3 regions of the Shewanella zhuhaiensis genome follow, and region 1 is predicted to be linked to each of the others. Evidence: predicted binding sites of a transcription regulator. Region 1 holds the regulator's gene; each other region holds the start of a gene.
The links. The regulator sigma-54, encoded in region 1, starts transcription at its own class of promoters, with help from an activator protein. The targets are predictions, from matches to a motif close to GTTGGCACGNNNNTNGNNT.
Positions count from the first base shown of each region.

Region 2: a site for sigma-54 is predicted at 4,728-4,746, ahead of MJ923_RS02680 (DUF4097 family beta strand repeat-containing protein). Genes of this name have one in related genera too.
Region 3: a site for sigma-54 is predicted at 3,903-3,921, ahead of MJ923_RS14695 (YggN family protein). Genes of this name have one in related genera too.

Region 1 covers NZ_JAKUDL010000006.1:51,310-61,680, forward strand. Annotated here, with positions in the region: gene mlaE (lipid asymmetry maintenance ABC transporter permease subunit MlaE) at 1-637, opposite strand, end outside; gene mlaF (phospholipid ABC transporter ATP-binding protein MlaF) at 624-1,436, opposite strand; gene MJ923_RS15820 (calcium/sodium antiporter) at 1,618-2,580, shown strand; gene MJ923_RS15825 (KpsF/GutQ family sugar-phosphate isomerase) at 2,626-3,603, shown strand; gene kdsC (3-deoxy-manno-octulosonate-8-phosphatase KdsC) at 3,603-4,151, shown strand; gene lptC (LPS export ABC transporter periplasmic protein LptC) at 4,148-4,705, shown strand; gene lptA (lipopolysaccharide transport periplasmic protein LptA) at 4,692-5,252, shown strand; gene lptB (LPS export ABC transporter ATP-binding protein) at 5,249-5,980, shown strand; gene MJ923_RS15850 (RNA polymerase factor sigma-54) at 6,095-7,579, shown strand; gene hpf (ribosome hibernation promoting factor) at 7,610-7,897, shown strand; gene ptsN (PTS IIA-like nitrogen regulatory protein PtsN) at 7,900-8,343, shown strand; gene rapZ (RNase adapter RapZ) at 8,340-9,191, shown strand; gene MJ923_RS15870 (HPr family phosphocarrier protein) at 9,178-9,453, shown strand; gene mgtE (magnesium transporter) at 9,601-10,371, shown strand, end outside.
Region 2 covers NZ_JAKUDL010000001.1:621,910-632,280, forward strand. Annotated here, with positions in the region: gene MJ923_RS02650 (NAD(P)/FAD-dependent oxidoreductase) at 1-143, shown strand, start outside; gene MJ923_RS02655 (DUF1365 domain-containing protein) at 140-931, shown strand; gene MJ923_RS02660 (SAM-dependent methyltransferase) at 934-2,163, shown strand; gene MJ923_RS02665 (DUF2878 domain-containing protein) at 2,182-2,691, shown strand; gene MJ923_RS02670 (chalcone isomerase family protein) at 2,682-3,245, shown strand; gene MJ923_RS02675 (DUF3833 domain-containing protein) at 3,233-3,754, shown strand; gene MJ923_RS02680 (DUF4097 family beta strand repeat-containing protein) at 3,952-4,680, opposite strand; gene MJ923_RS02685 (FKBP-type peptidyl-prolyl cis-trans isomerase) at 4,943-5,281, shown strand; tRNA gene MJ923_RS02690 (tRNA-Ile) at 5,345-5,421, opposite strand; gene rpoD (RNA polymerase sigma factor RpoD) at 5,609-7,462, opposite strand; gene dnaG (DNA primase) at 7,588-9,318, opposite strand; gene MJ923_RS02705 (GatB/YqeY domain-containing protein) at 9,400-9,843, opposite strand; gene rpsU (30S ribosomal protein S21) at 9,850-10,065, opposite strand; gene tsaD (tRNA (adenosine(37)-N6)-threonylcarbamoyltransferase complex transferase subunit TsaD) at 10,300-10,371, shown strand, end outside.
Region 3 covers NZ_JAKUDL010000005.1:170,647-181,017, reverse strand. Annotated here, with positions in the region: gene mutY (A/G-specific adenine glycosylase) at 3-1,109, opposite strand; gene trmB (tRNA (guanosine(46)-N7)-methyltransferase TrmB) at 1,673-2,389, shown strand; gene MJ923_RS14705 (YggL family protein) at 2,424-2,750, shown strand; gene glsB (glutaminase B) at 2,754-3,668, shown strand; gene MJ923_RS14695 (YggN family protein) at 3,961-4,773, shown strand; gene MJ923_RS14690 (LysR family transcriptional regulator) at 5,114-6,055, shown strand; gene MJ923_RS14685 (DUF885 domain-containing protein) at 6,813-8,672, opposite strand; gene hemW (radical SAM family heme chaperone HemW) at 8,818-9,984, opposite strand; gene rdgB (RdgB/HAM1 family non-canonical purine NTP pyrophosphatase) at 9,990-10,371, opposite strand, start outside.

The DNA of each region.
Region 1 (10,371 bases):
CCAGGGCGAACACCAGGCTCTTAATCAAACAGTTTACTATGTCCTGACGCCACTCAACGGACGCCTGCAGAATCGACCAGAAGGCGCCATTGTCGATGCCTTTCCACTCAACCCCCACGATATGACCGCCCCAGATCCCAACGGCAGTAAACATCAGTGCCAGCAGCGGCATGCTGATCACACCCGCCCAGAACCGCGGCGCAATAATCTGTCGCAGCGGATCCACCGCCATCATCTCGAGGCTCGAAAGCTGCTCGGTACTTTTCATCAAACCGATTTCGGCGGTCAGCGCTGAACCTGCGCGGCCGGCAAACAGCAGCGCAGTGACCACGGGGCCAAGTTCCCGCAGCAAACTCAAGGCCACCATGGGGCCCAGGCTTTCTTCGGTGCCAAAGTCCACCAAAATGGTGTAACCCTGCAGCGCCAATACCATGCCGATAAAAAGGCCTGAAACCAAAATAATCAGCAGCGACTGCACCCCAACCACATAGAGCTGCTTTACCAGCAGCGGCAAGCCTTTGGCTGGCCGGGGCATAGCCACAACCGCGCCCCAGAGCATCAATCCTGCCCGGCCCATGCCGGACACCTGATTTATGGCGCCGCGCCCCAGGCGCGCAACTGCATCAATCAACGCCACCACAAAGCTCCTTCATATAATCTGCGGCCGGATAATGAAACGGCACAGGTCCATCGGGTTCACCACCAATAAACTGCCTCAGCTGCGGATTATCCGACGCCTTGAGTTCAGCTGGCGATCCCTGGGCAATAATGCGTTTATCCGCAATCACATACACATAGTCGGCAATGCCAAGCACCTCGCCCACATCGTGGGAGACCACCACAGAGGTGAGATTGAGCGCATCGGACAATTCGCGGATAAGCTTTACCAGCACCCCCATAGAAATCGGGTCCTGACCGGCAAAGGGCTCATCGTACATCACCATTTCAGGCTCAAGCGCAATCGCCCGAGCCAGTGCAGCCCGGCGCTGCATACCGCCGGAAAGCTCGCTCGGCATCATCTGCGCTGCACCGCGCAGGCCCACGGCTTCAAGCTTCATCAGCACGATGCGGCGAATAATGGCTTCATCCAGCCCAGAGTGCTCGCGCAGGGCAAAGGCCACGTTGTCAAACACGTTCATGTCGGTAAACAAGGCGCCGCTCTGGAACAACATGCTCATACGTTTACGCAGCGCAAACAGTTCACTGCGGCTGATTTGATGGATATTGATGCCATCAAACAGCACTTCGCCGCGGTCAGGCAATAACTGCCCGGCCATCAGCTTAAGCAATGTGGTTTTACCAATACCGCTCGGCCCCATGATGGCGGTCACCTTGCCACGGGGAATGCTCAGACTGATATCGTCATAAATGATGCGCTCACCGCGGCTGAAACCCAGATTGCGGATTTCCACCAAGGTGTCGACCTCGTGATTCATGATGGTTCCCTGATGTCTATGAAGTGATATTCGGCCATCCTGGCGCGCAACGGAAGAGGGGCAAATTGTACGGAATTGCCCTGATTGCGACAACCGCTTACACACTTCCGGCCCCGAATACTTTCAATTTGCCTGATTTCCAGCGAAAATGCGCCTTGGTATTCATGGATTTTGTCAATAAATGTTACTCAACGTGTTTATGCTTGTTGCAGGCTTGGCGGTACTGGTTTGGAGTGCTGACAAGTTTGTTTACGGCGCTGCCGCCTTCGCCCGTAATCTGGGTCTGCCCCCTATGCTGATTGGCCTGACGATTGTGGCCATGGGAAGTTCCGCCCCCGAAATGTTTGTTGCCGCCACCGCCTCTATGGACGGCATGCGCGACACCGCCGTGGGTAACGTACTGGGCTCCAACGTCGCCAACATCACCCTGATTTTGGGTGTGACCGCCATGATAGGCGCCATTGCCGTAAGCTCGCAGACGCTGAAACGGGAAATCCCGATGATGCTGGCTGCCACTGCTCTGGCCGGTTATTTCCTCCATGACGGCGTGCTTGACCGTAACGAAGGCATTATTCTTGCCGTGGCCTTTTTTGCGCTGATGGCCTATCTCATCTGGCACGCGCTGACCAACAAGGACCCGGATCCCCTCGCCGAGGAAGCCGATGAAGAAATTCCCCGTGATGTTCCTACCTCCAAGGCCTTGATTTGGCTGGTAGTGGGCATAATATTGCTGCCATTATCCGCCGATTGGATGGTGGATGGCGCCGTGGGCATTGCCAAGTACTATGGGCTGTCGGATCTGGTGATAGGCTTGACCATCATCGCCGTGGGTACCAGTCTGCCTGAGCTTGCGGCCTGTGTGGCCAGCGCGCTCAAGAAGGAAGACGACCTGGCCATCGGCAATATCGTCGGCTCCAACATGTTCAATATTCTGGCGGTGCTGGCACTGCCCGGACTCATCGCCCCCGGCGTTGTCGACGCCCAGGCCGTAACTCGCGACTTTTATATGGTGATGGCCACCAGTGTCGCCCTGGCCTTATTTGTACTGATGAGTGGTAAAGACCGGGAACTCAAGCGCTGGCATGGCGCCATTTTCATGGCCATTTTTATTGGTTATCAGTACGTGCTGTTCCAGGCAAACTGATCCTTGGCCGGTCGGCTGAATGCCGACACAGACAGAGAGACAGATATGGTAGACAGAACGCAACTGCGCCAGTGGGGCAGAAAGGTTATCGATGTAGAAAAGGCGGCACTGGACAACCTGTACCAGTTTGTCGACAGCGACGCCTTTGCCGATGCCTGCGAGCTTATCCTCAACTGCACCGGCAAGGTGATTGTGATGGGCATGGGCAAGTCGGGCCACATTGGCAATAAGATTTCCGCCACTCTGGCCAGTACCGGCACCCCGGCCTTTTTTGTGCACCCGGGTGAAGCCAGTCATGGCGATCTTGGGGTGCTCAGCGAAAACGATATAGTGCTGGCCATTTCCAACTCAGGTGAGTCTGATGAAATCCTCACCCTGATGCCCGTTATGAAGCGTCGCAGCATTCCGGTTATCGCCATGACCGGCAAACCCGGCTCAACCATGGCCAAACACGCCAAGCTGCATCTGTGTATACAAGTGCCGGAAGAGGCCTGTCCACTCGGTCTGGCGCCCACATCCAGTACCACAGCCACCCTGGTGATGGGCGATGCCCTGGCCGTTGCCCTGCTGCAAGCCAAAGGCTTTACCAAGGATGATTTCGCCATGTCTCATCCAGGTGGCGCCCTGGGTCGCAAGCTGCTGCTACACGTGAGTGACGTGATGCATCGCGGCGATGAGCTGCCTCTGGTGCGTGACAATATCTGCATCACTGACGCCCTGTATGAGATATCCAAGAAAGGCCTTGGCATGACCGCCATTGTCGATGCCGATGGCGCCTTGGTGGGCATTTTCACCGATGGCGATCTGCGCCGGGTGATTGATGCGCAAATCAATCTGCGTCAAACCAGCATTGCCGATGTGATGACCCGCAACTGCATTACCATCAAGGACAGCATTCTGGCTGCCGAAGCGCTGCAATTGATGGACGAGAAAAACATCAACGGCCTTATCGTGATTGACAGCCAGCGCCGCCCGGTCGGTGCACTCAATATGCTCGATATGGTCAAGGCGGGGGTTATCTGATGCGTGAAGGACTCTACGGCCCCATTGCCGAGGATATTTGGCACAAGGCAAGCCAAATCAAGCTGCTGATTTGCGACGTGGATGGCGTCTTTTCCGACGGCCGCATTTATCTTGGCAATCAGGGCGAAGAGCTAAAAGCCTTCCACACCCGCGATGGCTATGGCGTTAAGGCGCTGCAGGGCGCCGGTATTGCAGTGGCGGTGATCACCGGCCGCAACTCCACCATAGTGCAAAACCGCATGACAGCGCTGGGTGTAAAACACATTTATCAGGGTATCGACGATAAGTTTGTCCCCTACAAAGAGCTGCTGAGCCTGTATAACGTCAGCCCGGCCGAAGTGGCTTATATTGGTGATGACATGGTCGACCTGCCGGTGATGAAAGCCGTAGGCCTTGGGGTTTGTGTGGCCGATGGCCATCCATTTGTGGCCCGCAATGCCGATATGCTGACATACCTGCCGGGTGGGCGCGGCGCCCTGCGCGAGCTTGCCGACCTGCTGCTGATGAGCCAGGACAAGTTTGACTCTGCCCATGGGATGAGCGTATGAACCGGGTGACCCTGGCTATTATCCTGCTGTTTGGTACGGCGCTGGCGCTGTATTGGCAGGTGCAAAGCAAAAAGGCAAGCCAGCCCCAGCCTACTGCTTCGGTACAAAAACCCGATTATGTGGCCACCGACCTTCGCAGCATCAGCTACGATAGCGAAGGCAAACTCGAAAGCCGGGTAAGCGCTTCCTACATGGAGCACTTCGACGGCGATGCCCAGACCCTGTTCACCCAGCCGGTGTACACCTTGTTTCCACAAGATGGTAAAGGCGAGTGGCGTCTCAGCGCCAAAATCGGCAGACTGGACAAAGCAAGCGACAGAGTCATGCTGGAGCAGGACGTGCTGATTGAAGCTATCAGTTTCAACGAGCCACTGCGGCAGCTCAATACCAGTTATCTGGAGCTGGATCTCAAGACCATGATCCTGACTTCCGAACAAGAAATTTTAATCAGCGGCAATAACTTCCATATGAGTGGCGTCGGCCTGCATGCCGACCTCAATGCGCAGGAAGTGAAGCTTTTAAGCAAGATTAAGGGAACCTATGAACCTCAATAAGTCGCTTATTTTGGTGCTGCTGTGTACCTGCAGCGCCCTGGCGCAGGCCAACACCAAATTCGATTTAACTCAGGAAGTGAAAATCGCGGCCGCCAACAGCTACGCCGATTTGAAAAACAAACGCATCGTCTACGAAGGTCCGGTAACCCTGACCCAGGGTAGTTTGGTGCTCAAGGCCGACGAGCTCAGTTCCTACACAGATGAGAAGACCGGCAAGCGCATTCTGCTCGCCAAGGGCAAGCCCGCCACCTACAGCCAGCAGGTGGAAGATGGCCGCACAGTGCAGGCCAGCGCCAATGAAATCAGCTACAACATCGACAGCCGCATCATGGGCCTTAAGGGCAGCGCTGAAGTCGAGCAGGATGGCAGTAAGGTGAGCGCCGACTCCATCGTCTATGACATCGAAAAGCAGCAGCTCAGCTCGCAAAGCAGCGGTAAAAAAGACGATCAGGTGATCACCATCATCAAACCTGAGAACTACCAGCAGGAATTGCAGGACAAAGGCGAGCAAGACCAGCCTCAACCCCAGAAAGAGAAGCAGCAATGACGGCACTGACCCTGAAGGCCAGCAACCTCGCCAAGAGTTACAAAAACCGTCAGGTGGTCAAAGATGTCAGCCTCACGGTGAATACCGGTCAGGTGGTTGGCCTGCTCGGCCCCAACGGTGCCGGTAAAACCACCACCTTCTACATGGTGGTGGGTCTGGTGCAAAGCGACAAGGGCAGTATTCACATCAATGACGATGACCTGACCCTCGACCCCATGCACCTGCGAGCCCGCAAAGGCATTGGCTACCTGCCCCAGGAGGCCAGCATCTTCCGCAAGCTGTCGGTACGCGACAACATCATGGCCGTGCTGCAGATGCGTAAAGAGCTCAGCAGCGATGAGCGTGAAGAGTTGCTCGAGCAACTGCTGGAAGAGTTCCACATCACCCACATCCGCGACAACGCCGGTATGTCACTCTCAGGTGGTGAACGTCGCCGGGTGGAAATTGCCCGTGCACTGGCCGCCAACCCACGCTTTATCCTGTTGGATGAACCCTTTGCCGGGGTTGACCCCATTTCGGTTATCGATATCAAAAAGATTATCGAACAGCTGAAAAACCGCGGTCTTGGGGTGCTTATTACCGACCACAACGTGCGTGAAACCCTGGATGTGTGTGAAAAAGCCTACATCGTCAGCCACGGCAGCCTGATTGCCGAAGGCACACCTGCCGAGATCCTGGACAATCAGCAAGTGCGTGCAGTGTACTTGGGTGAGCAATTCAGGCTATAGTTAAACAACAAAGCCTACCGTCTCATATCCGGTAAATCAGGGTGGCTATTGGCCGAAGAACCTGATAGATAAAAGCTTTCTACCTGAATTATTTAGTGAAGGATCCGCAGTACGATGAAAGCGTCGCTCCAGCTCAAACTGGGACAACAACTCACCATGACGCCACAGTTGCAGCAGGCCATTCGTCTGCTTCAACTCTCCTCGCTTGAACTGCAACAGGAAATTCAACAAGCCCTCGACGCCAATCCGCTGCTGGAAATGGACGATGATCGCCTCGATGGCGATCAGTACGATGCCGATGGCGGCGACAAAGAGTTCGACGACAAATTCGATGAAGGCTCAGTATCAGCCAGCGCAGGTGATTCCGCTTCGGTAGAAACCTCCGAAGCCGTGACTCAGGAATCCATGCCGGATGAACTGCCCATGGACACTACCTGGGATGAAGTCTTCACCGCCGCTCCGGTTGCCGGCCCCGGCATCAGTCGCGACGACGACATGCCATTTCAGGGCGAAACCAGCGAAGGCCTGTACGAACACCTCGAATGGCAGAAAAATCTCACCCCTTTTTCGGATACCGATTTGGCCATTGCCACCGCTATCATTGATGCCATTGACGAAAAGGGCTATCTGACCCAAAGCCTGGATGAAATCCTCGAGGCCGTGGGCGATGAAGAGGTTGAGCTGGACGAAGTCGAGGCTGTGCTCAAGCGCATTCAACACTTCGATCCCATTGGTGTTGCAGCAAGGGATTTGGCCGAGTGCCTGCTGATCCAGCTGGGGCAGTTTGCCGCTGATACGCCGCATCTGGATAACGCCAAGCTGCTTATCCGTGAGCATCTGGACCTGATTGCCAACCGCGACTTCCGCACCCTGATGCGGAAAACCCGCCTCAAGGAAGAAGAACTCAGAGACGCCATAGTGCTGATCCAGAGTCTGAATCCCCGTCCGGGCGAGAACGTCACCAGCACCAAGGAAGAGTACGTGATCCCTGACGTGTCGGTGAGCAAAAAGAATGGTCGCTGGGTGGTGGAGCTGAACCCGGATTGCATGCCTAAACTGAGTGTGAATCAGCAGTATGCAGCGCTGGCGCGCACCAGCCGCAATCAGTCAGACAGCCAGTTTATCCGAGGCCATCTGCAAGAGGCCAAGTGGTTTATCAAGAGTCTGGAGAGCCGCAACGACACCCTGCTCAAGGTGGCCAACTGCATAGTGCAATTCCAGCAGGGCTTTTTTGAGTACGGTGAAGAGGCCATGAAACCCATGGTGCTCAACGATATCGCCGAGGCGGTGGAAATGCACGAATCCACCATCTCCAGGGTCACCACTCAAAAGTACATGCATACCCCGCGGGGTATCTTTGAACTGAAATACTTTTTCTCCAGCCATGTCGGAACCGAAGATGGCGGAGAGTGCTCTTCTACTGCAATCCGCGCCTTTATCAAAAAGCTGGTTGCAGCGGAAAACCAGAAGAAGCCGTTAAGCGACAGCAAGATGGCAGAACTTCTGGCGGAACAAGGAATCAACGTTGCCCGACGCACCATCGCCAAATACCGAGAGGCGATGCTGATACCACCGTCGAATCAGCGTAAGAGTTTGTAACCCAACCGAGGTCATTGGAGGAAAGTGTCTATGCAAATCAACCTGACAGGGCATCACATCGAAATCACCGACTCACTGCGCGACTACGTAGAGAGTAAATTCTCCAAGCTTGAACGCCATTTCGAACAGATCAATAATGTGCACGTTGTTCTCAATGTTCAGAAATTGCAGCAAATCGCAGAAGCCAAGCTTCACCTCAACGGAGGCGAAGTATTCGCCACCTCAGAACATGAAGACATGTACGCCGCCATTGACGCCCTGATTGATAAACTGGACCGTCAGGTAATTAAACACAAAGAGAAACTGACCAAACATTAACGATGGAACTAAGTACCATCCTGGCGCCGGAGTGCACTAGCTGTGCCACTCCGGGCAGCAAGAAAAAGGTACTGGAACTGATTAGCGATCTCGCCGCAGCCCAGTACCCTTCCCTCTCTTCCCAAGAGATCTTTGAAAGCCTGCTGGCCCGTGAAAAAATGGGTAGCACCGGCATTGGTAATGGCATTGCCATTCCCCATGGTCGCCTGGGTAGTATCGACAAACCTCTCGCCGTACTCATCAAATGCGAAGAAGCCATTGGCTACGATGCCATCGACAAACAGCCGGTGGACATACTGTTCGCGCTGTTGGTGCCATCTGACCAATGCCAACAGCATCTGAGTACCCTGGCAGCCATGGCCGAAAAGCTCAACGACAAGCAAGTGTTGAAGCAACTGCGTAAAAGCCATGATGAAAAGGAACTCTACCAGGTAATCACAGGATGAAACTCGTCATCGTTTCCGGCCGCTCCGGCTCAGGGAAATCCGTTGCCCTGCGGGTACTGGAAGACCTCGGCTATTACTGCGTCGATAACTTGCCGCTGACCCTGATGGGCCCCTTACTGGAGCAGCTCAAAGGCAGCAGCGACAAGGTCGCCATCAGTATCGACATTCGCAATATGCCTGAGCAGGAAAAAGCGCTGGAACAGGAGCTTGCCAAACTGCCGCCAGGGGTTGAGCTCACCAGTTTCTTCCTCAACTCCAGCGATAAGGTGCTGCTGAAACGCTACAGCGAAACCCGTCGTCTGCATCCATTGTCACGCAGCAAAGTGTCACTTCAGGAAGCCATCAAACTCGAAGGCAAACTGCTTGAGCCTGTGTCGCAATTGGTGGACCACTACATAGACACCTCCAATCTGAACGTCTATGAGCTGGCCGATGCCGTCCGGCAAATTCTGCTGGGGCGCACCGACAAAGAGCTGGTGATCATCTTTGAATCCTTTGGCTTCAAGCATGGCATGCCCACCGAGGCCGACTTTATGTTCGACGCCCGTTTCTTGCCAAATCCGCACTGGGAGCCAGCCCTTCGGCCGATGACCGGATTGGATGAGCCAGTGAAGCAGTTTTTGGAGCGTCAGGTACTGGTCAACAAGTACATCTGGCAAATCGAAAACCTGCTGGAAACCTGGCTGCCGCATCTGGAGCGTAACAACCGCAGTTACCTGACCATCGCCATAGGTTGTACCGGTGGTCAGCACCGCTCGGTATACATTGCCGACCAGCTGGCCAAACGTTTTGCCAACTCGCACCATAAGGTCGAAGCACGCCACAGGGAACTCGATGCCAAGGCTTGAGCGCGATATCACCATAGTCAATAAACTCGGATTACATGCCCGTGCCGCCACCAAGCTGGCGGTACTGGCGTCTGAGTTCAAGGCCAGCGTCACCCTGGTACAGGGTGAAAAACAAGCCTCGGCCGCCAGCGTACTGGGGCTGCTGATGCTGGAATCCGGCATGGGCAAAACCATCCATATCATTGCCGAAGGCGATGAGGCCGAGCAGGCCATGGACGCCATCTGCAACCTTATCAACGCCTGCTTTGACGAAGAGTGCTAAAAGCCCTCACACGACAGCAGGCTATAGCGCCACTCCTCCCCTCAACTAAAGCCATCGCAGCATATTGCACTGCGCATTAGCGCCAATCTTCGTCTATCCCTCTATATTTGCTACCATATTGCCAATTCATCTCTTTGGGGAAAGGCGATGCCATTGGAACTTCTGGATAACGAACAGACCGAACTCAGACTGAGCCAGCTCAACGAGGCGCTCGGTAGCGGCATGTTTGTGCACGTGCGGCAAATGCTGCTCAATATGGCCGCCTCAGATATTGCGCTGGTGCTCGAATCCTCGCCGCCGCGCACCCGCCAGGTACTGTGGCAACTGATTGACCCCGAACTCGCCGGTGAAGTGCTTGAAGAGCTGGGCGAAGAGATGAAAGACAAGTTCATCCGCCAGATGAGTCCTGAGCGTCTGGCCCGGGCCGCCGCCGGTTTGGACACCGACGATCTGGCCTACATACTGCGATCGCTGCCGGACAGCCTCTATCGGCAAGTGCTGCAGTCCATGTCCAGCCAGGACCGGCTGCGTGCCGAGCAGGCGCTGTCTTACCCCGAAGAGACCGCCGGCGGCATCATGAACACAGATACTGTCACCATTCGTCCCGACGTGAATGTGGATGTGATACTGCGTTATCTGCGCCTGCGCGGCTCCCTGCCCGAGGCCACCGACATGCTGTATGTGGTCGACAAGCAGGACGTGCTGATGGGCGGGGTAACCCTGGCTTCACTTCTCACCTGCGACCCGGCCACCCCTATCCGCGAGCTGATAAATGAGAGCATCGATGGCATTCCGGTCAGCATGTCGGATACCGAGGCGGCTGCGCTGTTTGAGCGCCACGACTGGGTGTCAGCCCCTGTGGTTGATTCCGATGGCAAGCTGCTGGGGCGGATCACCATCGATGACGTGGTCGATGTG
Region 2 (10,371 bases), on a different contig from region 1:
CACAGGCGCGCAGAGCGGATATCTGCGGCAAGCATCACACCCATTTCGCCGGCGCCTATTGGTATAACGGCTTCCATGAAGATGGTGTAAGAAGCGCATTGGATGTGTGCCAGCGTTTTGGTGTCAGCCTGGAGAGCGCATGAACAGTGGCATCTTTTTTGGCCATGTGAGTCATCAGCGGCTGGGGGAAGTGCGCCACAGCTTCAGTTACCCCATGGCTATGTTGGTGATGGATTTGGACGAGCTGCCACGGCTGGCAAACCTGAGTGGCGTATTTGGTCTGTCGTGGTTTCGGCCGCTGCGATTTCGCGCTGAAGACTACCTGATTGCGAATGGCCCTGCTGAGTCAGCTCGCAAACATACCGGCCCGGAGCAAGCGGTGCTGGCGCTAAAACAAAGGGTGCTCGCCAAAGCCCGTGATCTTGGTGCCCAAGGCGAGCTTAATCGAGTCGTGTTTGCCGGTCAGGTGCGTCATTTCGGCTTTTATTTCAGCCCTGTGAACTTCTTTTTTGTTTGTGATGGCAATAAGCAGCGCTACCTGCTGGCGGAAGTGAGCAATACCCCCTGGAATGAGCGTCATTGCTATCTGGTTGATATCAATGAAGCCCATGACAAGGGCCAGGCGCTGAACGACAAGGTGTTTCATGTTTCGCCCTTTATGACCCTGGATATGCGCTATCGCTGGCAGGTCGAGGTCAATAACGAACGCTTTCACCTTCAAATAGATAACGAACGTGAAGGTGGCGAGCGACTGTTTCGCGCTGGTTTGCAGCTGCGCGGTCAGGCTTTTGATAAGGCCGGCCTAAAATGCTTTTTTAAACGTTTTCCAATGCTTACAGCTTACATCCTGTATGGCATTTATCGGCAGGCCCTGAGCCTGTTTCGAAAAGGTGTGACTTTTGTGGCCCACCCCGGGCCGGTGGAGAAATAACCATGGACAATACCGCAGTTGCCAATAAGAGCACTTCATCGACTCTGGAATCTATGGCTCAGCGTATTCTGCTGACCGCACTTAAAGGCTTGTCTTACGGTGGCCTTCGATTGATTTGTGATGGCGAAACCCTGGTGTTTGGCAGCCATGAGGGGCCTCAGGCGGTGATCCATGTGAAGTCGCCAAGGTTTTTTCGCGAAGTGCTGCTGTCAGGCTCAGTCGGGGCGGGTGAATCCTTTATCGACGGCCACTGGGATAGCCCGGATTTGACCGAGGTTGTGCGTCTCTTTGCCGCCAACCTGCCCTTGCTGGACCGGCTGGAGAAGCGCTTTGCCTTCCTCTCAGGAGTCACCAACCGTATCAGCCATCTGCTCAGCCGTAACAGTATTGAAGGCTCAAAGCGCAATGTTCTGGCGCACTACGATTTGGGCAATGCTTTGTACGAGTGCTTCCTCGATAAGTCGATGTTGTACTCGTCTGCCATCTACCCCGACGTCAACGCGACTTTGGAAGCGGCGCAGCAGCACAAGCTTGCCACCATCTGTGAGCGCCTGAAGCTCAAGCCAGGCATGGAGCTTTTGGAAATTGGTACCGGCTGGGGCGCGCTGGCTATTTACGCGGCCAGCCATTACGGGGTGAAGGTGACCACCACCACCATCTCGGATGCGCAGCACGACTATGCCCAAGCGCGAATTCGTGCGGCCGGGCTCGAAGGTCAAATCACATTGCTGAAAAAAGACTATCGGTTGCTGGAGGGCAAATACGACCGTCTGGTTTCCATCGAGATGATTGAAGCTGTGGGACACGAATACCTGCCGGGGTTCTTCAGCAAACTTGAAAGCCTGCTCAAAGACAACGGTTTGATGTTGCTTCAGGCGATTACCATCGCAGACCAGAGGTACGAGAGCTACCGAAAAGGCTGTGATTTTATTCAAAAATACATCTTCCCTGGGGGCTGCTTGCCCTCAGTCAGCCGGATGGCAACCCTGCTGGCACAGCGGACCGACATGGTGATGCTGAGCCTGGATGATATTGGTGAGGATTACGCCCGCACCCTCAAGCACTGGCACGAGAACGTTGACCGTGAGTTGCCGCAAATTCGCAGCCTGGGCTACGATGAACGCTTCATCCGCTTGTGGAAATTCTACCTGAGTTACTGCGAAGGCGGCTTCTGGGAGCGCACCACCAGTTCGGTGCATCTGGTGGCGGCAAGACCTGGCTGGCGCCCTTAAAAATCAAAGGAGCCCCCTATGACCCGGCAATGGTTTTTGCTTGTCAGTGCAGCCATTTACACCGCCGCATGGTGGCTTGCTGTGCTGTGGCGCGGTGAGGGACTGATTTGGCTGTGTTTATTAGTTTTGGTGCATTTTGCCCTGAGCCCAACACGGCTTAAGGACTTCCAGTTGCTGCCTCTGGCGCTGATTGGCATGACCATGGACACCCTGCTGATGTACTCAGGCCTGTTCCAATTCAGCGCCATGCCGGTGTGGCTGATGTTGCTGTGGCTGCACTTCCTGCTGGCGATGGGGCATTGTCTTGCCTGGCTTGGCAATCAGCCGCTGTGGGTGCAGGCCTTTGCCGGTGTAGTGGGAGGTGCGGGCAGCTACATAGCCGGAGCCGAGCTTGGCGCCGTGGTCCTGCCCCTTGGCAACCTGCTCACCTTTTTGCTATTGGCGCCCCTCTGGGCTGCTGTAATCCCCGGCTTCTTTTGGCTGCAGCAGCGGCTGCCAGGCAATGGAGACTACGCATCATGGCGATAACCTCGGCCGTCAAGGCCATCAGATCCCCTTCAAGGCCCAAGCTGCTGATAGCGCTGATGATGATAACGCTCAGCGCCTTTGCGGCAGCTGACAGCGCTTCAGGTCCCCTCGATGGCATGAGCCGGGTGGGCAAAGGCAAGATGAACTGGCTGTGGCTTGAGCTCTACCATGCCAGTCTCTATACCCAGGATGGTCGCTATCAGATTGGTCGCTATCCGCAGGCGCTTGAAATTCAATACTCGCGGGACATCAAAGCCAAAGATCTGCTCGATGCTACCGGCAGTGAGTGGCAAAAACAGGGGGTGGATGAGGCTCAGGTCCAGTCCTATCTGGCGAAGCTTGCGCCTTTGTGGGTGGATGTGCAGCGCGGCGATACCCTGCTGCTGGTGGCGAACGATGAAACTCAGGGCGAGTTTTTCTTTAACGGCCAATCCCTTGGCAGCGTGAACGACAGCGGCTTGATGCAGGCCTTTTTGGGGATTTGGCTTAGAGATGACACCAGCGAGCCCAGTCTCAGGGCACAGCTTTTGGGAGAGACCTCATGCGACTGCTAGCATTACTGCTGTGTGCAACCCTGCTTTTGGGCTGCGAGAGCGCCGACATCGACGATTACCGCGGCGTAAATAGCGAGCTGAAGCTGGATAGATTTTTCGTGGGAGACCTCGATGCCCATGGCATGGTGCAAGACATCAGTGGCAAGGTCACCCGCCGCTTTGTGGTCACCATGCAGGGGCGACTCGACGGCAATCGCATCATCCTCGAAGAAGACTTTGTGTTTGATGATGGCGAAAAGCAGCGCCGGGTATGGCAGCTCGAACCACAGGGCGGTGGTCGCTGGCTTGGTCGTGCCGATGATATTTTAGGTGTCGCCGAGGGGCAACTGGAAGGCTTTGCCCTGCGCTGGCGCTACGATATGCGGCTTAAGGTGGATGGCAGCGAGGTTGAGGTAGCTTTTGACGACTGGCTCTATCTGATTGATGAAAACACCCTGCTTAACAAGAGTGATATCAATAAGTTTGGCATCACCGTAGGTCAGGTGACCCTGGTTATTCGCAAGCGTTAAGGACCTGGCGCATTCTTTTTGCGCCTGTTACTGCGATTGATTGCCCTTCAGGGTGTTGGAAACAACATCATGGCATCAGTAGATGCAGTCGAGAGCTGCGCCTTGTCTGAGGCAAAGCAAGCAGCGAAAGGGTGGGCCGAAACGGCCAAGGCAAGCCCTGGACCGCTTCAGCGCCGGGAAGGTGGGTTCAGTGAGGGTTAGGGAAGGGTGACACCTTCGCGAATGTTCTTGCTGGTGACCTGGCCTGAGCCAGTTGAATGCAGCAGCAGACGGCCTGCGTCATTCACCTCGATGTCGCCGGAACCATCGGTGATTTCAACCTGTTCCTTCACCTGGCTTACTTCAATATCGCCAGAGCCATCTTTGATACTGACATTGCCCTGAATATCAGATACCTGCATATCGCCGCTGCCGTCGGTTATTTTCACATCCCCCTGAGTCTGGCTAAGCCAAATACCGCCGGAGCCATCGTTGATGGTGACTTTGTTACCGCCCTGGATCCTCAGGTCGCCCGAGCCATCGGTGAGCTTGATATCGCCGTCAAGGCCGCTGATTTCAATATCGCCGGAGCCATCGGTGAGTGACAGATTAAAGCTGGCAGGCACTTTTACTGTGAGGTCGACGTAGGGCGACTTGCCAAACTTAGAGACCGAATCAGGGAACTTCGCCACCAAATAGGCGGTATCGCCACGCTTTTCCAGAGTCAGCTCCGGGGCCTTGTCGCTGGGGTTGTAAACCATGGCCACAACTTCAATGCTGCTTGAGTCTGCCGAGGTTTCCAGGACAAATTTACCGGCGCCGGTGCTGGCATTCAGGGTCGAAAGCCCGGATGTTGGCAGCGTGAGTTCACGGCGCTCTTCATCGGCAGTTGCCAGAGCTGAAGACATGGCCAGCGAGAGGGCGATAACGGAGAGGCTGAGTTTCATGGTGAAGTCCTTGTTCTTAATCTGTTGTCACTGTGTGGGATATTGGTTAGCACAGGCTGTGCCAAGTTTTATGCGCATGATTTTAAAGGGTAATTTATTTTGGTGGTTGGCAGCACTCAATAGCGGACACTAAAATCTGGCCGATTTCACCATTTGTGGACGCTAAAAACTGTCCGCAGTGTCCGGCTGTGTCCGCTGTCTCCGCTTCAGTTAAGGGACTGTGGTAAACTCAGGCCTTTACAGGTAAACGAGTAGATAGAGCATGTCTGAACTTGTGATTGAAGATGTGGTAGAAGGCGAAGGCAAGGCCGCGGTAAAAGGCGCGCTTATTACCACCCATTATCGGGGCTGGCTTGCTGATGGCACCGAGTTTGATTCGTCCCATAAGCGTGGTCAGGGATTTCAGTGTGTGATTGGTACCGGCCGGGTAATCAAGGGCTGGGATCAAGGAATAATCGGCATGAAGGTTGGCGGTAAGCGCCGCTTGCAGGTGCCGGCGCATTTGGCCTATGGCGAGCGCCAGATTGGCAATATGATCCCGCCCAACTCAGATCTGACCTTCGAGATTGAGTTGCTGGAAGTACTGACCCGGGATGATTAGCGTCGACCGCGAAAAACAGAAATAAAAAAGCCCATGATGACATGGGCTTTTTTATTTTGAATTTGGTGGCCCCTCACGGACTTGAACCGTGGACCTAACGATTATGAGTCGTGTGCTCTAACCAACTGAGCTAAGGGGCCTTGCTGTTTTGCCGGGGGCTTTACCCCAAGCGGTTTGCAGTATACGAAGTTTGCCAGGGCTTGTCACGGGGCAATTGGAGCAAAATTCCAGCTTGATGTTCAATTGGTTAATGGGTAATCAGCCTCGGTTGTTGCCCGGAAAAAACAAAGCCACCCTAAGGTGGCTTTGTGTGCCTTGCGCTGACTATCAATCGTCGAGGAACGACTTGAGGATCTCAGAGCGGCTTGGGTGGCGCAGCTTGCGCAGTGCCTTGGCTTCAATCTGACGGATACGCTCACGGGTTACGTCGAACTGCTTACCCACTTCCTCAAGGGTGTGGTCAGTGTTCATGTCGATACCGAAACGCATACGCAGTACCTTGGCTTCACGGGCGGTCAGGCCAGCCAGCACTTCGTGGGTAGCTTGCTTGAGGCTCTCGCTGGTGGCGCTGTCCAGTGGCAACTCGAGGGTGGTATCCTCGATGAAATCCCCCAGATGCGAATCTTCATCGTCACCGATTGGGGTTTCCATGGAGATAGGCTCTTTGGCGATTTTCAGTACCTTGCGGATCTTGTCCTCAGGCATGGCCATGCGCTCAGCCAGTTCTTCAGGGGAAGGCTCGCGGCCCATTTCCTGCAGCATCTGACGGCTGATGCGGTTCAGCTTGTTGATGGTCTCAATCATGTGCACCGGAATACGGATGGTACGGGCCTGATCCGCGATAGAGCGGGTGATGGCCTGACGGATCCACCAGGTCGCATAGGTCGAGAACTTGTAACCACGACGGTATTCAAACTTGTCCACCGCCTTCATCAGGCCGATGTTACCTTCCTGAATAAGGTCGAGGAACTGCAGACCACGGTTGGTGTATTTCTTGGCGATAGAAATTACCAGACGCAGGTTGGCCTCAACCATTTCCTTCTTGGCACGGCGAGCCTTGGCTTCACCTATGCTCATGCGGCGGTTGATGTCTTTGATGGCTTCGATAGACAAACCGGTTTCCACTTCAATGGCTTCCAGCTTGCTGCGACAGCGCTGCACGTCGTCTTCAACCAGTTTCAGATCGGCTGAGTATGGACGACCGGCTTCAATTTCTTTGTGGAACCAGGTCAGATCGGTTTCGTTACCGGTGAAGAGCTTGACGAAGTTCTTCTTCGGCATCTTGGCCTGTTCAACACACAGCTTCATGATCAGACGTTCCTGAACACGAACCTTGTCCATCATCTCGCGCATGCTCTTGACCAGACGGTCAAACTGCTTGGGCACCAGACGGAATTCTTTGAAGATTTCACCCAGCTCGAACAGGGCTACGGTGGACTCAGGGTGAGCACGGCCTTTGACTTCGATGATTTTCAGGGCGTTGTCGTAGGCAATACGCAGGGCAGCAAAGCGCTCACGGGCTACTTCAGGATCTGGACCCTTGGCACCGTCGTCGTCGCTGCTGTCGCCATCTTCGTCTTCGTCTTCTTCTTCGTCCATATCGTCTTCATCTTCCAGCTCTTCTTCTGAAAGTTCGGAACCGATATGGGTCGCAGTGGGGCCTACGTCTTCTTCGTTGGGATCAACGAAACCAGAGATGATGTCAGACAGACGGATCGCATCGGCTTCGAACTGGTCGAATTGCTCGAGGATCATGGCGATAGCCTGTGGGTATTCGGCCACAGAACTCTGAACAGTGTTGATGCCTTCTTCGATGCGCTTGGCGATAACGATTTCGCCTTCGCGGGTCAGCAGTTCAACGGTACCCATCTCACGCATATACATACGCACTGGGTCTGTGGTGCGGCCAAGCTCACTTTCTACTGTGGCAAGCGCCGCAGCAGCTTCTTCGGCTGCATCTTCGTCAGTGTTGTCCTCGGACATCATCATGTCATCGGCATCCGGCGCTTCTTCGAATACGCGGATACCCATGTCATTGATCATCTGGATAATATCTTCGATCTGGTCTGAATCGACCATATCTGCAGGTAAGTGATCATTCACTTCTGCATAGGTTAAGTAACCTTGCTCTTTACCTTTGGCGAGCAACAATTTGAGTTGCGACTGCGGAGTATGATCCATAGATATCATCCAATTTGGGTAAGTGTTACAACGATGGCGGCTGTGGCCGAGCCACAAAGCCGCGCAAATCGTCAATTATAGCCATCTGCCTATGCCTGTGCCAGAGGGGCGGGCGGTTTTTTGCCCTAGTTCATGCCCTTCATCACGACGATAAGCTTTTGGAGTTGCAGCTTTTCTTCCCGGGTGAGGTCGGGCTTGATGCTGAGCTCCTGGTAGCGCTGCTCAATATATTGATTATTGAGCCATATCAGCGCTTTGCGAAATTCCTGTGCCACATTATCTTCGGCTATCTGGTGTTCCCACTGGGCCAGCTTGGTTAGGGGGCTCCAGTGCTCGGTTTCCCGATAGTGTTCCAAAAGTTGCGCTGTGGTCAGCGCCTTGTCCCGGGTCAGTTCGAGCAGCTCTATCAACAGCCCAATTCCAGTCATTCGGATATGGGCCAGAGCAGGTTGCAGTGCCAGACCATGACCCAGCTCGGGGCTTTGCACCAACAGGGCTATCGCCAGTCGCAGCGGCGTGCCGCGTCCTTTGAGTCCCTTTTGGGCCATCACCTTTGCCCCGCCGGTTTGACCGCCAATGCCGAGCTTTTTCTTTAAATCCTCACTGCTGTTCATACCCAATTTGTGGGCAAGGTTTTCAAGCAGCAGATTCGTCAGCACCGGGTCTTTAATTTTTTCAATCAAGGCAATGGCCTGCTTGGCCAGATTACCTTTGTCGGTACCGTATTTCTGCGACAGGGTCTCAAACAGATATTCGGCCAGCGACTGTGCGTTTTGAACGCGAACTTCGAAGGCGTCTTTGCCTTCCTTGCGGACTTGTGAGTCCGGATCTTCTCCCTGAGGGAGGAACATAAATTTTACATTGTCACCGGGTTTGAGCAGTGGCAGGGCTGTTTCCATGGCCCGCCAGGCAGCTTCATTGCCGGCTCTGTCGCCGTCGTAGCAACAGATCACTTCTTTGGCACTGCGAAGCAGCAGTTGGAACTGTTCGGCTGTGGTGGATGTTCCCAGCGACGCCACGGCATAGTCAATGCCGTATTGTGCCAGTGCCACCACGTCCATATAGCCTTCGACAATCATCACCCGTTCGGGGTCGCGATGCCTTTGCTTCAGCTCATAGAGACCGTAGAGTTCCTGCCCCTTATGAAATATGGGCGTTTCCGGCGAATTCAAATATTTTGGTGTGCCGTCACCCAGCACCCGGCCGCCGAAGCCGATGACCCGCCCGCGCCGGTCGCGGATTGGGAACATTAAGCGATCGCGGAAACGATCGTAACGCTTGCCACCGTCATTCTCGATAAGCATGCCGGCGGTGAGCAGTTTGTCCTGAGCATCCTGGCTCTGGCGGTAACGGCCGAGCAAACCGTCCCAGCCATCGGGCGCAAAGCCGATGCCGAAATCTTCGATAACCTCTTTGGACAGACCGCGAAATGCCAGATAGTCTTCCACCTTCTGCTTGTCGGCATGTTGGCGAAGCTGTGTCTGGTAGTATCGGGCCGCTTCTTCCATCAGCTGGTATAAATCGCGGGCCAGCCCTTCATCCCGGCGCGGGCCTGTGCCCTGTTCCCGGGGGACTTCCAGCCCCAGCTGACCAGCCAGGTCCTCAATGGCGTCGACAAAGTTCAGCCGGTCGTACTCCATCACGAAGTCGATGGCATTGCCGTGCGCGCCACAGCCAAAACAGTGATAGAACTGCTTATCTCTGCTGACAGTAAATGAGGGTGATTTTTCGCTGTGGAAGGGACAACAGGCAGAGTAGTTCTTACCTGCTTTTTTGAGCGGCACTTTACGGTCGATAAGCTCGACTATGTCCGTTCTGGCTATCAGATCATTGATGAAATCACGAGGTATGGCCACGTTGCTTGCTTCAATTCCCCAAAAGCTCAGTTAAACAAACAAGCCGTGCAAATGCACGGCTTGTTCATACACATAAGTCGATTATTGCAGTTTGGCGCGGATCTTCTGGCCTATGGCCCCCAGATCGGCACGTCCTTGAACTTTCGGCTTAAGTGCTCCCATTACTTTACCCATGTCCGCGATGGAGGCGGCTCCGACTTCGGCGATGGTTGCCTCAATCAGTGAAGCAACTTCGTCTTCACTCAGTGGGGCTGGCAGGAAGGTTTCGATAACCGAAATTTCCGCCGCTTCGACCTCAGCCAGATCGTTGCGACCCGCAGCCTCATATTGGGCAATCGAGTCGCGACGCTGCTTAACCATCTTGGTCAGGACAGCCAAAACTTGCTCGTCATTCAGCGTCTCGCGTGTATCCACTTCGATCTGCTTGATGGCGGCCAGTGCCAGACGAATAGTACCGAGGCGAGCCTTGTCTTTGGCGACAAGGGCCTTTTTCATTTCGTCTTTAAGCTGCTCTGTCAGGTTCATAAGGGATTAGTATAAACGTACGCGACGTGCGTTTTCGCGAGAAAGCTTCTTGGCCAGACGCTTAACCGCAGCGGCCTTGGCGCGCTTACGGGCAGTAGTTGGCTTCTCGTAGAATTCACGAGCACGCACGTCGGCCAGGATACCTGCTTTTTCACAAGAGCGCTTGAAACGACGCAGAGCTACGTCGAATGGTTCATTTTCACGTACTTTAACGATTGGCATACGCCATCACCCCTTAGGTGTAAGTTGCATTGGATTGGTCATGCCCGTTTTGGCCACAACTTCTCCAAGTAAGGATTAAAATGGTGCGGAATTTTAAACCGAACCCGTATTTAATGTAAAGCCCTACCCGCCTTAAAAAGGATCGCAACAGGATCTGAAGCGCGGCTTTACTGGTGTAATAGTAGCTTAGCAGGTAGAATTGGCCGCCCTTTTATGCGGAGGTAAAGACGGAAAATGCGGGTTCTGGGAATCGAAACATCCTGTGATGAGACAGGTATTGCCATCTATGACGAAGAGAAAGGCCTG
Region 3 (10,371 bases), on a different contig from region 1:
TTTTACTCCTTGTTGGCGGCAGCGTTGCCGCCGGATTCTTGCTTAAGTTCGCTTACAAGGCTCGCCAGAATGCGCTCGGTGGCGGCGGCAAGCCCAAGATTTTCGCCTTGGAGGAGGTTATACCAGAGACTCAGGTTATCTTCCATGATAAGCGCCTCAGCCTGGGGGCTGCCAAGGCGCAGTTTTACCGGCTGAATGTCGAGGTGAAAGTGGCTGAAGGTGTGACGAAAGCCATCGAGCAGGGCAAGCTTTTTGCTGTCAAAGCCATTGGTTTCGACAAAATTATTGAGTGCCTCTTGGCTGTCAAACTGCGGGAAGCACCAGAGGCCGCCCCAAATGCCGCTGGGTGGCCGCTTGATAAGCTTGACTGTGTTTGCCTGCTGCAGAATAAGCATCCAGCCTTCGCGGGCGGGAATGGTCTTTTTTGGCTTTTTGCCGGGAAACTCGGTCTGGCGACCTGCGAGCTGGGCCCTGCAGTCGATGGCGACCGGGCAATCGCCACATCTGGGGCGGCTGCGGGTGCAGACATTGGCGCCCATATCCATCATCGCCTGATTGTACTTTTGAATATCTTCCTTTGGCGTCAGCGCTTCGGTGAGCTGCCACAGGGCGGTATCGACCCGCTTTTCACCGGGCCAGCCTTCGATGGCGCCGTGGCGTGCCAGCACTCTTTTTACGTTGCCATCGAGAATGGGGTGATGTTGCCCCAAAGAGAGCGACAGCACGGCACCCGCGGTGGAGCGGCCAATACCGGGCAGGGCGAGAACAGCCTCAAAATCGGTGGGAAACTCTCCGCCGTGCTCATCGCGGATAATTTGCGCGGCCTTATGCAGGTTACGGGCGCGGGCATAGTAGCCAAGGCCGGTCCAGTGGTGCAGCACTTCATCTTCGTGGGCGTTTGCCAGGTCGCTTACCGTGGGGAAGCTCGCCATAAAGCGTTCGAAGTAGGGGATAACAGTGGCGACCTGGGTTTGCTGCAGCATGATTTCCGACACCCACACTTTATAAGGCGTCTTATTTTGCTGCCACGGCAGGCTCTTGCGGCCGTGTTTGTCGTACCAGTTGATAATGCGCTCGCCAAAGGAGGCGCTGGGGTGAGTTGCTGCCATGGAAGGTGCGAACCGCTCCTGAATACCTGAGTGTGAAGCTAAGGAAGGTGCGAATAAGCCCCGTGCTTGCTCTGCGTGAGCTTACAGCGGATAGATGCAAGGCACAGTTCGCAGCCAATGGCCTTAGTCCTTCGCAAGAGCTGTAACGCGGCAGATACCGATGTAAGTCACGCCCTACGGGGCTTTGATAGCAACACCATTTCGGCGTTATTCAACTTCGCCATGCCCCGGCATGCATTCAGTTGAATGCCTTGAACTGTCGTCGCTATCACAGCCAGAGCTGTGTGAGGACTTGTTCGCACCTTCCCTAAGGATTGGCGGGCAGTGTAGCCTCGCTGCGCCCAGGGGACAAGCCGGACGCAGCAGGCTGTCGAAAAGCGCTATGAAAACGGCTGGGAATTCAGGCTGTCAGCAGGCGCTGCTGCTGGTATACTTTTTCAGCTTCGGGGCTTGCGCTCAAAGGATAACTTTGGATAATGCCCCTTCCTTTTTGAATAGTGTTTTAAGTTGTCTGCACTCCAGCGCCCGTGAGGCCTTGGGTTGCGGGCAGATGCGAGGCAGGAATGAGTGAAGTAACCACCGCAGAATTTAACGAGGATGGCGTTTATCTTCGCAAGGTACGCAGCTTTGTTCTGCGTGAAGGTCGCCTGACCACAGGCCAGGCCAAGGCCCTTGAAAGTTTTTGGCCCACCATGGGGCTGGAATATAGCCCTGAGCCTGTGAATTTTGCCGAGGCCTTTGGCCGTGAAGCCGACACAGTAGTGGAAATTGGCTTTGGCATGGGCGCTTCTCTGGTGGAGATGGCAGCCAACGCCCCTGAGCTTAACTTTATCGGTATTGAAGTGCACAAGCCTGGCGTAGGCGCCTGCCTCGGTGATGCCGGTGCGGCTGGGATAAGCAACCTGCGCGTGTATCACCACGATGCGGTGGAAGTGCTGGAAAACGCTATTGCCGATGGCTCTTTGGCCCGGGTGCAGCTGTTCTTCCCAGACCCATGGCACAAAAAGCGTCACCACAAGCGCCGTATCGTACAGCCTGAATTTGTGCAGCTACTTCGCCGCAAGCTCAAAATCGGCGGTGTATTCCATATGGCCACCGACTGGGAAAACTATGCCGAGCATATGCTGGAAGTGATGAGCGCTGCCGAAGGCTATAAAAACCAGTCTGAAACCAACAACTATGTTCCGCGCCCGGATCATCGCCCACTGACCAAGTTTGAAAACCGTGGTCACCGCTTGGGTCATGGGGTGTGGGATCTCATGTTCGAACGCGTTGAATAATCAACTATTTCCATCAACCAAAGAGGGAAGAAACATGGCCAAGAACCGTAGCGCCCGTCTGCGTAAAAAGCTGCGAGTGGATGAGTTCCAGGAACTGGGTTTTGACGTACGCTGGGTATTTAACGACAGCGTCAGCGAAGCCGACATTGATGCGCTGGTGGATAAGTTTATCGATGACGTGATTGAGCCCCGCAAACTGGGCTTCCACGGCGGCGGCCACAAGGAATGGGAAGGCATCATCGCCACTCAGGCCCTGGGCAAGTGCACCGATGAAGACCGCGCCGCCGTAAAAGCCTTCTTCGATACCCTGCTGGTATCCGATGTGGAAGTGTCTGAGCTTTACGATCTCTGGTGGGATTAATTGATGGCCGAGCAGGCACTGCTTGACGAGCTGGTCGCCAGAGTCAGGCCGTTGCTCGGACAGGGCAAGGTGGCGGATTATATTCCGGCCCTTGCCCGGGTTTCACCCCACAAGCTCGGCATTGCCGTGACCAGCCTCGATGGCACCACCATTGGGGCCGGTGACTGGCAAGAGCCATTCTCGATTCAAAGTATCTCCAAAGTATTCAGCCTGACCGGCGCCATGATGCTCTACGAAGAGAGCGAGATCTGGTCGCGGGTAGGTAAAGAGCCGTCCGGGCACTCGTTCAACTCGCTGGTGCAGGTTGAGCTTGAGCGGGGCATTCCGCGAAATCCCTTTATTAATGCCGGCGCGCTGGTGATTGCCGATATGCTGCAAAGCCGCCTTGGGGCGCCCAAACAGCGGATGCTGGAAGTGGTGCGGATGATGAGCGGTAACAGCTCTGTGTGCTACGACAAGGTGGTGGCCGCCTCTGAGTACCAGCACAGCGCCCGTAACGCCGCTATCGCCTATTTGATGAAGTCCTTCGGCAACTTCCACAACGACGTGGACAAGGTGCTCAGAAGCTATTTCCACTATTGCTCGTTGTCGATGAGCTGCGCCGATTTGTCCCGGGCGATGATTTATCTTGCCGATAAGGGCATGACTCTGGATGGACGCGAGATAGTCAGCCCCACAGAGACCAAGCGCCTGAACGCGCTGCTGGCAACCTCTGGCCTCTATGATGGCGCCGGTGAGTTTGCTTACCGTGTTGGTATGCCGGGCAAGAGTGGCGTGGGTGGCGGTATTATCGCGGTTATTCCCGGGGATATGGCAGTGTGCGTCTGGTCTCCTGCGCTGGATGCCAGTGGCAATAGCCTTGCGGGCACCCGCTTGCTGGAGCTGCTGGCCGAGGAGCTGGGGCGCTCGATTTTCTGAGCCTTTCTTTTTAGGTTTTTTGCCCCTCGCTCAATTACAGCTACGCATCTTAAAGGCGATTTCCTGATTTGCGGATATAACTCCCCATCGCAGGAAATCGCTTTTTGTTATCTTTCTCAGTAACTGGTGAAAAAAATCACTTTTTAGTGATTTAGCTCACGCCTGCCTTTGCTTTGATTCAGCTCATCTTCATTGAAATTATATTAATTCCTTATTAATCATTTTGTTATAAAAGTTGGCATGACCTTCGCTATATCAGGCCATATAACTTACAAAGGCAAGGATAGATGCGATGAAAACCAAGACTCTTGTTACCGGTGTAGTTTTGGCAACTTTGATTGGCGTGACTGCCGTGGTACCCGCCATGGCCCACGGGATCAGTAACGACAGCTGCGATGTGAACCTGAATTATGACATTTCTCTTGAGCCTCAAAAGCTGGTGCTGAGCCAGAAAGGGGATGAGTTTTATCGCTTCGAACCCGGCAAATTGTATGTGGAAGGCAAAGAAGTTGCCTTGACTGGTGAGCAGCGCGCGCTGGTAGACAGCTACGCCGACAGCGTGGCCCGTCAGGTGCCTGAGTTTGTCTCCCTGGTAACCGAAGCTGTGGGTCTGGCCAGTCAGGCAGTAAACACAGCGCTGACGCCACTGCTGGGTGAAGATACCGGCAACCGTGTAGGCGAGCTGATGGACAACGTTAACGAGCGTCTTGGCGAAGTGATGCATAAGAACGGTGACAGCTACTACATAGGTGTAACCGATGGCTCCATCGATGAGGTGTTCGACAAGGAGTTCGAACAGGAAATCGAAAACCTGGTGCAGGAATCCGTAGGCACCCTGATGGTTCGCCTCGGCACCGAAATCCTGTCTTCAGAAGGCGACAGCTTCGAGGCCAAGATGGAAGCCTTTGGCCAGAAAATGGAAGCCATGGGCGAGCAGATTGAGCGTGAAATGGAAGCTCAGGCCAGCACCCTGGAAGCCCGAGCCAATAAGATGTGCGATGAGTTTGAAACCTTGGTAGCCCTCGAGAGCGAGCTTAGGGCCAAGGTGCCTGAGCTGTCCAAGCTGGAGTTGGCCGACGCCAAGCAAGAGGCGCTGCGCGAGTAACAGATGTAAGGCAAGTATGTTGTGAGTAACTGAATTTCAGCGGCATTTTTCAGCAAGATTTTTAACTGACATTCCTTGGTTCATTCCTTGAACGTTTGGCCCCATCCCCTGGGGCCGTTTTTTTATTCTCCTGTTGCTGCTTGAGCCACGGCAGAAGTGGAGACAGCGAGCGGATTTTTGTTATACTGCTAAAAAATAACAAAAAACTCGGGTTTCTCCGGGATTCCCTGACTCTACCTTAACGTGCTTTTTTGGTATATCTGATTGATTATCATTGGTTTGTCTGAGCTTTGGCCCCGGCCCGAGCTGAGCTCGCCGAACATAGCTTAAGGCCACCTTCATGTTAGAACTGTTAGAACCCATTGCCATTTTCACCCATGTTGCCAGGGCGGGAAGCTTCAGCGCAGCGGCAAGGAAACTCGGGATTTCCAAGTCAAAGGTGAGCACCCAGGTGGCTGATCTTGAACATAAGCTGGGCGTGCAACTTATTCAGCGCACCACCCGTAGCCTGAGTCTGACCGAGGCCGGTCATCTGCTGTATGTGCAGGGCGAAGAGCTGCTGCGGGATGCCGACCAGGCCGTTGCCAGTGTTCACAATCTCAATGATGCAACCCGTGGTGTGCTCAAGGTGGGGATTTCCCAGTCCTTCGGAACCATGCACATTATTCCTGCGTTGCCTGAGTTTATGACCCGTCACCCTGAGCTTGAGCTGCAGGTGAGCTTGCTGGACCATAAGGTGGATGTGGTCAGTGAGGGCCTGGATTTGCTGCTGACCATGTCGGAGCAATTGCCTCTGGGTATGGTGGCGCGGCCGCTGATGAAGTGTCAGTTTTTACTGGTGGCTTCCCCCGATTACATTGCCCGCCATGGCGAGCCGACCCGCCCAGAGCAATTGGTTGATCACAATTGTCTTGTGTATCACGGCGAGTGGCACGAGCACAGCGTGTGGCAGTTCAAGCGTGGCGATGATTACTGTGAGATTGGTGTTTCAGGTAACTTCCGGGTAGATAACGCCCCGGCGCTGAAGTCGGCTGCCGTAAGCGGTTTGGGTGTGGTGTATCTGGCGAGCTATCTGCTGGAAGATGAAGTGCAAAAGGGGACTCTGGTGCCGCTGCTGCGCGACTGGCAGCTGACTCATCATTTGCCGCTGCAGGCCGTGTATCCACGCCGTAAGCATCTGGCTCCCAAGGTGAGCTCCTTTATCGATTTCATCAAAAATCATATCGGGACTCCCCCTTATTGGGATGCGCCTTATCAGGAACTGTACGCCGAACGTCGATGATTTTATAAATTCATTGTTTGTGAAAACGGATAATGATGTGATCTGGGTAGTATAAAATCAATTAATTCACAAATAATCAAACGTTTAGCAAATGTATTAAACCGGTCCAAAGGGCCGGTTTTTTAGTATCCGCTTAAGCAGTTTTTCCTACATCACTTGCACTCTGTTCATGAATTAATACAATGGATGCCAATTGGATTGGGGCGATCTGAGCCCGTATCGACAGGGGAAATGACCCCTTCCGCTGTTGATACGCAGATCACGCGATAAGCAGTCCCAAGACAATGCCGGCAGAGTTTATTATTAAAACCGGTCCGGCTTTGAAACCATCATCCTAGTTTTTTGGTTTACCCCGGACGTCATGCCGGGGTGATTTTTTATGGCCAGACTGATTTTGTGATGGAACAGATTAAGCACCCTGTACCCTACAAGCCGCCGAACGATAATAATGAGCGGCACACAGGGCGCCAAATGGAAATTGCAGTCATAGTGGCATACGCCAAAGGATGACTCAGGCTTCCAGAGAAAAAGCCACAACCCAGGTTGTGGCTTTTTTTCGTCTTGTGTTCTTGTGATTCTGTGGTAGTCACGATGCCTTTTGAGATTGTCCTGATGCCTTTAGTGCGGGCTTCATCAGCCTTTCCTGTGGCCTAACAGGTAACCTTTCCAAACGCCTTTTTTGGCGCGCCAAACAAAAAGCCCGGGTCATAGCCCGGGCTTGTTTATTCGGCGGCAATTACCGCCTTTGTGGCAGCCGTTACAGCTTGGCTGCGCGTGCCTTGGTGTCCTGCACCCAGGACTGTACCTTGGTTTCGAGTACATCCAATGGCAGCGGGCCGTTTTTCAGCAGTAGGGTGTGGAATTCACGGATATCAAAGTCTTCACCAAGGGATTTCTTGGCGTAAGCGCGCATATCCAGAATGCGGTTCATGCCTACCTTGTAAGCTGTTGCCTGTGAAGGCATAACAATATGACGCTCAACCATTTTGACTGCATCAGACTCGGCGTTGGGGGTGTTTTCCACATAGTAGGAAATACCTTGCTCGCGGGTCCATTTTTTGGCGTGAATACCTGTGTCTACCACCAGGCGGCAGGCGCGCCACAGCTCCATGGCCAGACGGCCAAAGTTGGAGTATGGGTCCTGGTACAGGCCCATTTCACGTGGGAAGTACTCGGTGTACAGGCCCCAGCCTTCAACATAGGCGGTGTAGCTGCCGAAGCGGCGGAATTTGGGCAGACCTTCCAGTTCCTGGGCAATGGCAATCTGCATATGGTGGCCGGGCAAGCCTTCGTGGTAGGCCAGGGCTTCCATCTGGTACTTGGGCATGGCCTTCATGCTGTACAGGTTGGCATAGTAGGTGCCGGGGCGACTGCCGTCCGGAGAAGGCTGGCTGTAGAAGGCCTTACCGGCACTCTTTTCACGGAACGACTCAACCGGCTTCACAATAAGCCCAGCCTTGGGTTTGATGGCAAAGACTTCATCGAGACGTGATGACATGTTGTCAATCAGGGCCTTGGCATCGTTGATATAGGCGGCCTTGCCTTCATCGGTTTCCGGATAGTAGAACTGCTCATCGTTGCGCATAAAGATAAAGAAGTCTTTCAGGCTGCCTTTGAAGCCCACTTCTTTCATGATGTCGCGCATTTCATTGTGAATGCGCTCCACTTCCTTAAGCCCCAATTCGTGGATGGCGATGGCATCCATGTCGGTGGTGGTGGTGCGCTTGAGGGCATTGTTATAGAAAGCATTGCCGTCAGGCAGCTTCCACACGCCATCTTTGTTATCGGCACGTGCTTCCAGGGTGCCCAGATACGTTATCAGATCGCTGTAGGCCGGTTTAACTGCGTTTTTCAGTGCCGCCTCGGCCTGGGACAACAGCTCAGCACGCTCTGCATCGGTGATCTCCAGCTTTTCCACTTTACGCTTGAAATCGGCCCACAGGGTGCTGTCGGCGCCGTTTTCAAACGGGGCACCCTTGATGATGTTGTTGCTGTCGTTGATTACATGGGGGAATACAAATTTGGGCGCTATGATGCCTTTGGCTGCTCTGATCTCAAGCGCATCTTTAAGCTGAGCAAAGCGCTGTGGTACGCCATTGAGGCGGCTGATGTAAGCCTTGGCATCGTCGATATTGTCGACCATATGTTGGTTGATAAGTATCGATGCAGTGAGTGAGTGCACGCCGTACATCTGGTTTACCGGATAGTTGTGCAGGCGCCATTTGTGGTCGGCAATCTGATTTTCCAGCCGCTGAATCGCCAGGGTTAAGCTAAGGGCAGTCTGCTCATCCAGCTCGCTTGAATTAACGGTCTGCAGGCGTGTCAGCTGTGATTTGGCCCGCGCCAGTTCCTGTTCGCTGGCCGCTTCACTGATTTCATCCCATTTGCCATAGTCGGCGCCCTTGATGCCCAGCATGGTCTGGCTGATGGGGCTTGCCATCACGTTTTCCATAAACAGGGTCTCGAACAGGGCGTTGGCCTGCTCAGATGCAGACAGTGCCTGCTGCTCGGCAGCGGTCTTGGTGGTATCGGCGATGGCCAGTGACGGAGCAGTGCCCAGAGCCATCATCAGGCTGAGGGCGAGAAAGGTTTTATTGTTTTTATAAGATGAGAACATTGGCTGACTTTAGCTAGGTTGATTTGCGATGGGATCATCCTAAAGAAGCCAGTGTTAAATTTCAGAGTTTAGTGTTAGGAAATGTTTCGATGTGCGCGGTATCACGGCTTTTTTCAGTCAGTCGTGAACCTTGCGCACTCAAAGATCATAAAAACTGCGACAGCAGATCGTTGACGAACATATGGCCCTTGGGGGTAAGGGTCCAGTGGCTGTCGCTGTTCTCTATCAGGCCGCGCTCGGCGGCGCATTGCATGCCCCCGGCAATGGTGTCAGCACTGATACCTGTGCGTGCTTCAAACTCGCTCTTGGGAATAGGGCTCATCAGCCGCAGTCGGTTCATCAGGTACTCGAGGGGTCGGTCTTCTTCAGCTACCTCTGAGCACTCGAACATAAAGTCGCTGGCACCCAGATAACCCTTGGGATGCTTAATCTTTACCGTGCGCACAATGCGGTTTTCTGTCGCCAGAGTCAGTTTGCCATGGGCGCCGCAGCCGATGCCGAGGTAGTCGCCAAACTGCCAGTAATTGAGGTTATGGCGACACTGGAAGCCCGGTTTGGCATAGGCCGAAATTTCGTATTGCTCATAGCCAAGCGCCGCCAGTTTTTTCTGACCCTGTTCGTAGATGCGCCACAGATCTTCATCATCAGGCAATTGCGGCGGCCGCGAATGGAACAGGGTGTTGGGCTCAATGGTGAGCTGATACCAGGACAGATGCGGCGGGTTCAGGCTGGCGGCAGTATCGATATCGGCCATGGCCTCTTCGAAAGACTGATTGGGCAGACCGTGCATCAAATCCAGGTTAAAGCTTTGATAACCAGCGGCTTTGGCAAGCTCGGCGGCGCGGGTGGCTTCATCCTTGCCATGAATGCGGCCAAGCAGATTAAGCTTGTCTTTGGAAAAGCTTTGCACCCCAACCGACAGGCGGGTGACTCCGGCGCTGCGATAGGCGCTGAAATCGTCATGTTCCAGGGTGCCGGGGTTGGCCTCCATGGTGATTTCGATATCGGCTTCAAAGGGGATGCGCTGCTTTACGCCATCCAGCAGCCTGCCAATGGCGCTGGCATCAAACAGCGATGGTGTGCCACCGCCGATAAAGATGCTGTGCAGTTTGCGGCCCTGAACATAACCAAGGTCGGCATCCAGATCCTTAAGCAAATCGTCGACATACTCTTCCTGTGGCAGCTCGCCTTGCTTGCCATGGGAGTTAAAGTCGCAATAGGGGCATTTTTGCACGCACCAGGGGATGTGAACGTACAGGCTCAGCGGTGGCAGCGCTAAAGAAGGGCTGCCCTGGGTCACGGCTTGGCTCATAGAAATCAGATAATACCCTTGGCCTTGAACTCAGCCAGCAGCAGCGCCAGCGCCTTGCCGCGGTGACTAACGGCGTTTTTGGCTTCGGACGACATTTCGGCAGCGGTCAGCTGGCCGCCCTCGGCGATGAAAATTGGGTCGTAGCCGTGGCCATTGTCGCCCTTGGCTTCAAAGCCGATGCGACCTTCCCAGGCAGCCTGGCAGATGATGGGGGTTGGGTCCTTGGCGTGGCGCATAAATACCAGTACGCACTGGAAGCGGGCACGGCGCTCAGTTTCTTGTTCGAGGGCGCCGAGCAGCTTTTGCCAGTTGTCGGTGTCTTTGGCGCCAACGCCTGCATAGCGGGCTGAATAGATGCCAGGGGCACCCTCGAGGGCGTCTACTTCG